2 regions of the Shewanella sp. K8 genome follow, and region 2 is predicted to be linked to the other one. Evidence: riboswitches for the same ligand, from Rfam matches in the RefSeq annotation. Region 2 holds a riboswitch; the other holds the start of a gene.
The links. A riboswitch is a leader RNA that binds a small molecule or an ion and turns the genes downstream of it on or off. The one in region 2 is predicted to bind thiamine pyrophosphate.
Positions count from the first base shown of each region.

Region 1: another riboswitch for thiamine pyrophosphate. It lies ahead of thiC (phosphomethylpyrimidine synthase ThiC); the one in region 2 lies ahead of ON072_RS06080 (TonB-dependent receptor).

Region 1 is NZ_JAPEHY010000040.1:28,015-31,432, forward strand. It holds gene thiC (phosphomethylpyrimidine synthase ThiC) at 1-1,617, opposite strand, end outside; TPP riboswitch at 1,846-1,945, opposite strand; gene ON072_RS18220 (hypothetical protein) at 2,110-3,003, opposite strand.
Region 2 is NZ_JAPEHY010000007.1:147,325-150,742, forward strand. It holds gene ON072_RS06080 (TonB-dependent receptor) at 1-2,037, opposite strand, end outside; TPP riboswitch at 2,093-2,202, opposite strand; gene ON072_RS06085 (YcfL family protein) at 2,350-2,739, opposite strand; gene ON072_RS06090 (PaaI family thioesterase) at 2,757-3,209, opposite strand; gene ON072_RS06095 (PaaI family thioesterase) at 3,206-3,418, opposite strand, start outside.

The sequences.
Region 1 (3,418 bases), on a different contig from region 2:
GCGCAGCTGGGCACCTGGGTGTCCCTTGGCGACATCGGCGGCATGCGCCGCAATTTTGTATGCAATAAGCCCTTGTTTAACGTCTTCTTTGTTGGGTAAGCCCAGATGCTCCTTGGGGGTCACATAACAAAGCATGGCGCAGCCGTACCAGGCTATCATCGCCGCGCCTATGCCAGAGGTGAAATGATCATAGCCGGGCGCAATATCCGTGGTCTGGGGCCCCAAGGTGTAGAAAGGCGCCTCATCACAGTACTCAAGCTGCTTGTCCATATTCTCCTTGATCAGCTGCATAGGGATATGGCCCGGCCCTTCGATAATGGTCTGCACATCGTATTCCCAGGCGATTTTCACCAGCTCACCCAAGGTTTCCAGCTCGGCAAACTGAGCCTCGTCGTTAGCATCGGCAATCGAGCCGGGGCGCATGCCGTCACCGAGTGACAGTGACACATCATAGGCGGCGCAAAGCTCACAGATGTCGCGGAAATGGCTGTAGAGGAAGTTTTCCTTATGATGGCTCAGGCACCACTTGGCCATAATGGAGCCGCCACGAGATACCATGCCGGTCACCCGATTGGCCGTCATGGGCACATAGCGCAGCAATACCCCGGCATGAATGGTGAAGTAATCCACTCCTTGTTCGGCCTGCTCTATCAGGGTGTCGCGAAACACTTCCCAGCTGAGATCTTCGGCAATGCCGCTGACCTTTTCCAGCGCCTGATAGATGGGCACGGTACCTATGGGCACAGGCGAGTTGCGTACTATCCATTCACGGGTTTCGTGGATATAACGGCCGGTGGACAGATCCATTACCGTATCGGCGCCCCAACGGGTGGCCCACACCAGTTTTTCCACCTCTTCCTCGATGGAAGAGGTCACCGCCGAATTACCGATATTGGCGTTGACCTTCACCAAAAAGTTGCGGCCGATAATCATCGGCTCAGCTTCCGGATGGTTGATGTTGGCAGGAATGATGGCGCGGCCACGGGCCACTTCGCTGCGGACAAACTCAGGGGTTATCGGCGTGGCAACTATAGCGCCAAAGGCTTCTCCTTTGGCTTTGCGGGCCAGTTGCGGATCTTTGGCAAGCGCTTCGTTGGCCCGGGCCATATTTTCACGAATGGCGATATATTCCATTTCAGGAGTGATAATGCCGGCACGGGCGTAATGCAATTGGGTCACTCGCTTACCCGGCTTGGCCCGGCGCGGTTTGGGCAAAGCGTCGAATCTCAGATGATCCAGCCCTTCATCCGCCAGCCGCTGCTGGGTAAAACTGGAGCTGACCGAAGTCAGCTCTTGCGTATCATCACGCTCTAAGATCCAGCCCTGGCGCAGTTTATCAAGGCCCTGGCGCACATTGATAGCCGCGTTGGGATCTGAATAAGGGCCGGCACAATCATAAACACGTACGGCGGGATTAGGTTCAAATTGCTCACTGCCATCTTGGGTTGGTATTCGGGTGTCTGTCTGCCTGATTTGGCGCATGGCTACCTGAATATCGGCCCGGGTGCCCTGAACAAACAGCTTCTGTGAATTGGGATGCTGCAAGGGTTTAAGGTTATCGATAAAGGCCTGGGCGGCCTCACGGGTTTGACGACGATTGGATTGACGATTTGACATAAGCAAGCTCACTCTTTTGGAAAATGAAATTGCTTGTCAGGAGAGTTGAATAATAAGCGGCGCAAGCTGACTGGTTAAACTCCTTGATTTGGAGTCCTCCTCCGGCGGTGTTGGCAGACTGACCTCGTGGTTTCAGGTCAGTTCAATGTCCGCTTGAGAAGCCAGATATCGCCTCGGCTCTTTAAAGCCTTTGGCATAGATTTTTGCTCGCAGTGGCTGCGGTAATGCTGCAGCTGAATGCTTGTTTCCTTCGCAGGTGCTAGCCTGATCAGGTTCAACGGATCCCGAATAAACGGTCTCAGCCCAGAGGGCACTCCGACAAGATTGCTGCCGAGTATAAGCACAAGCCGAAGCGGGAAACAAGCCCAATGACAAAATGTGCCGCAGGATTGAATCCATTAAAATCACAACTTAATCATTTGAATTAAATGGAAATACCAAAAACAATTGAACAATCAATTTATTTCAAATCAAATAAATTGATTGCAAAACTCACTTACCAAGCCGCTTTAAACGGCTGGCCACCGCCTCCTTGAGCGCTTTTTCCATCTCTGTCTGACCGCACTTAAATGGGAAACCCAAGTTTTCGGCATAGGGATTGAGCGGAGTCGGCACCTTGACGACCCGATAGCAGGTATCACCATCCTTGACGATACGGTTAGGGTCGAGCGGCAGATCCAGACTGGCCACTTTATTGAAATCATCGGCGTCATTGACCCAAAGCACTTCCATCTCCCCATCCATTTCACTGAGGCTCTTGCGTCCCGTGGCCTTATCCGCATATTGCTGTGATAACTGCAGCAGCGCCTGCTGTTGAGAGTGTTGCAATACTTTTCGGGCAGACTTTAATGCGCTTGAACTGAAGTCCAGCTGAGCTTGCTCTGCCGGCTGCGGTCTAAAGTCATTTGCTCGCTCTGGCGCAGGTACGGCTGCATTTTTTGTGTCTTCAATGAATCTACCAGTAGGTTTAACGCTTTGCTCCCGAGTCTTGGGGATCCTTTGCTCTTTCTGGTTTTGAACAGCCACTTGTTCAGTCTCTTGCTCTGACTCTTCGGCGGCCTGTTTTTGTTGCTCAGTGTTTTGTTGCTCGGTTTTTTGTTGCTCAGCTTTTTGAACCTCTATCGCTTCCTTGGGCTGGGTTATTGCTTCATCCTTCAAGGCTTCCGGCACTGGCGTTAACGGTTTTGGGCTGGGCTGACTGAAATACAGATAGGATTGCAGCGCCTTGGGTTTGGCAGGCTCAGTCACCACTCTTTGCCATTCTGCTTGCTGCCAAAACCAGGATAGCCCCAGCAATAGTACTAAGTGCGCGGCTCCCGCCACAGTCCAACTGCTGAAGGCGTTGCCCTTTGCCTCACCATCCCCCTGCTCTGCTTTTTTAGCCATGCCAACTTGCACCAGGCATTGGGGTTGAAACCCAAGCTGTTGACTAAAAGGCGATTGTGTAAAGAAAGGGTCAATCGAATGTGATTGATAATGGCTTGGTTGGCAGGAACAGGGATTAATGATTTCATCCAGACCAAGCTCAAAGGCAGCATCCCTACCCGGGATGCTGATGCTCAAGCTTGCCATTGCCGCCGAGCTTTCGTCTCGGCTGGCAATAAACTTTTCTGGAAGAGAAGGCATAAGCCGCTGATTTATCCGTCGCTGAATGTAAACTCAGTGTTAGAGGAAAACCCTCGGCAAAAAGTTCATTCCCTTGTTTGAAAAGCAATTTACGCTACAAACTCAAATCGACGGCTTCAAGCAAAACAGGTAAAACCCTTGTCGAATAAGACTGACGGAATCCTCTGAACAAAAT
Region 2 (3,418 bases):
TTTTTCATCGAACAGGTTGCGGCCCCAGAGGTAAACCGACCACTTGTCGGCCTCATAGCCCAGCTTGGCGTTGACCACTTGATAGTCTTCAGAGCGGGAGTCATTGCTGTCTGAGTAGTAGAACGCACTCTTGCCACTGCTGCTGAGGTTGGCAAACCAGCCCATGTCATTGCGCCAGGTCATGCCGAGACTATAGGTCCATCTCGGCGAGTGGGCCAGTTCCCGGCCGCTGAGATCCACAGGATTCTTATCTTCATCCAAGTATTGGTAATCACCGTATTCTGTCTGCAGATACCCAAGGCTGGTATAGAACTGCAGTGAATCTGTGGGATACCAGTTGGCTTCCAGCTCGGCGCCATAGTTATTGGAGCTGCCGGCGTTTTCGGTGAACAGAATAAAGCGCTGGGGATCGACAGGATCCTGCAGCGAGGCCGCTACCTGCTGATCTTCCCTGTCCATAAAGAACAGTGCCAGACGTGTATCCAGCAAGCCATCGGCCCAACTGGATTTCAGCCCCAGTTCATAGTTGTAGAGGATTTCGGTATCGAACTCTTTCTTGTCGGCCAGCTCCTGGGGCAACGTCATATTGAAACCACCGGCCTTGTAGCCCCTGGCTATCCGAACATAGGCTTCATGGTGTTCAGCCAGTGCCTTGGACAGGGCGATATGGCCGCCCCACATGTTTTCCGATGGGCTAAAGGCATCACCATTGCTGTCGCTGTAGTCACTCTCACGTCGCTCGAGACGAGCACCGATAGACAGACTGTAACCCGCTCCCAGATCTGAGTCCAACTGGGCAAACACCGCATAGTTACTGGCGCTGTAGCGGGAAGTCAGCACTTCATCCGGCCCGCCGTTGTATTCAGAGTAGAGATCATTGTCCTCATCGAGATCGATAAAATAGAGCCCGGCCAGCCAGTCTGTGCTGCCGCCGAAAATCCGCCCGGCCTCGTTGGAGCTGAATCTGAACTCCTGTGACAGAGTGCGCCGCTCGCCGCGTTTATCCCAGGTGTAATCGTACTCACAGGGTGCGCCGCCGCACTCTTTCCCGGCCCAGTAATCCGGGTTGGCCCAGTCACCGTCGTAACCGTGGTGATGATCTGTTGCGGCATAGCTTGACAGGGACACCAGCTCAAAAGCCTCAAAGCCGGTATAGCTCAGCTTGAGACTGGATCCCGTGGTGCGCTGCTTGTCGACGCCCGGCGCATCGGTAATGGTATCGAAGCCGTTATTGTCCAGGGTCCAGGCATCATAACCATTGTCAAAATCGGCGTGCAGTAGAGTGAAGTCCGCCTGCAACTTGTCGGTGGCGTACCAGCGCAGCTTGATACGGCCGCTGAATTCATCACGCTCATTGGTATCGTCACGGCCCAAATACAGGTTGTCGCGATAACCGTTCTGCTTGTGTTGCTGCAGCGCCACACGATAGAGCAGCTTGCCGGAATCAGTCACTGGGCCGGAACTGAAGCCGCTGAAGGTTTGCAGATTATCATTACCGAGCGAGACTTCGGCGCCGTGCTCGAATACGTCTGTGGGATCATTGCTCTTGAGATAGATAAGACCGGCCAGGGCATTGGCGCCATAGCGGGTGCCCTGAGGGCCGCGCAGCACTTCAAACTGCTGCAGGTCGTACAGGCTGGAAACGCTGCCCAGCCCGGAGAGATCGATATCATCGATAATAAAGCCCACAGAGGAGTTGGGCGCTCCCTGGTATTGCTCCTGCTCACCTACCCCGCGGATCTGGAAGTATCTTGGCCGGGAGCTGGCACCTGACCAGTTGAAATTGGCCACGTTACCCAGCATGTCTTCGAAATGCTCGGCGCCTTGATCTTCAATGCGCTGCTCATCGATAACAGTCACACTGGAGGGCATCTTCTCCAGCGTCAGGCCACGAAAGTCGCCGCTGACGACTATTACTTCCATGGCTTGTTGCTCATCTTGCTTTTCAACGCCGGGATTATCGGCGGCATGAACGGGTGCCCACAGCAGCATCTGAATGGTGCTGGCAAGCAGAGTAGGTACGGTAAACTTGGACATAGGACCTCAAATATTCACAGTTTGAGATCCGGCAATAAGAAAGCGAGTTGAAAGTGCACGAATTGTGGCCCATTCCTACGCCGGTACTAGCCGGATCAGGTTCTAAGGGTTCGTCATACGACATCTCAGTCAACCGCAATGCGGTAAACACCCCTTGGCGCGGGCCAGTATACACGAGTTACCAACAAAAGTGAGCCAGGTTGCCAAATTGTACCCGAGGGCATAAAAAAACCGCCCACCCCAATACTCCCGAGTGTTGAGCATTCAACGGGAATAATGGCTCGGGCGGCAGTGGTGCCGAGGTTTCAACTTTTAGTTTGAAAAGGCCTCGCGCACATAGATCTCAAAACGGCTGGCGGTCGGATTCGGCGCCACGGCGCTCACCTGCAACTGCTGTTTACCATGCAGCTTAACCGACTTCCAGGACACACCTTCATCATCCAGGGTATAGCCGCTGGCATCATACCAGGTGAACTTGTACTGAATGCGCATATCGGTAGCGACCTTGCTGCTGATGGTGGCTGTGCCTCTGAGCAAGCCGCCCTCGCCTCTGGCCATAAGATCACCCACACTCACAGAGCGGGCAAAGCTGCTGTTGTCTGCGCGGCTTTCACCGGTCGAGCTGGCATACACCCCGGCCGTATGGTTGGCGCAGCCTGCCAGAGCCAGCACGGTTGCTGCTATTACCAAGACTTTTTTCATCTGCCAATCCCTTATTCTCAATCAATCAAAAAGTGCGCCCTGGCCGTTGCAATCAACTGTTTGCGGTTGGTTTGCCAGCAGTCGATATTGACATTGGCCACTCGCCGCCCCTGACGGGTTATTCGGCACTCGGCGAAGCTGTCCTTATGATAACCGGCGCGTAAGTAGTCGATGGAAAAATCAACCACCTTGGGCACCTTACTGGTTTGCATAAACACCATAAGCTGGATGATGGCCGACATCTCCATAAACCCGGCTATCACGCCACCGTGAATGGCCGGCAGTACCGGGTTACCTATGTTGTCATCTTTGGCCGGCAGACGAAACACCAGTTCATCGCCAAACCTGTCCACCTGCATGCCGATAAAGCGAGCATAGGGAACATGCTCAAGCAAGTGACTGAAATCATTGGTTTCTGTCACTTTAGCAACTATGCTTTTTACATCCATGGATGCCTTGGGATCTGTCATTTCGTCTCCTCACCCATCAGTGCCTTGCGGAAAGTATCCCCTATCATTTCAGGGCTTATCCGCATAAAGGAGCCAACCGCATGGGCGATGGGGTCGTCTATGCTGTCCTGATAGGCGATGGCCCGGGTGAACGCGACGCTGGATGACAACTTATAACACTCGGCAAAACCATACACCGGCTTGTGGGGCTCGGCGGGCTTCATATAGTC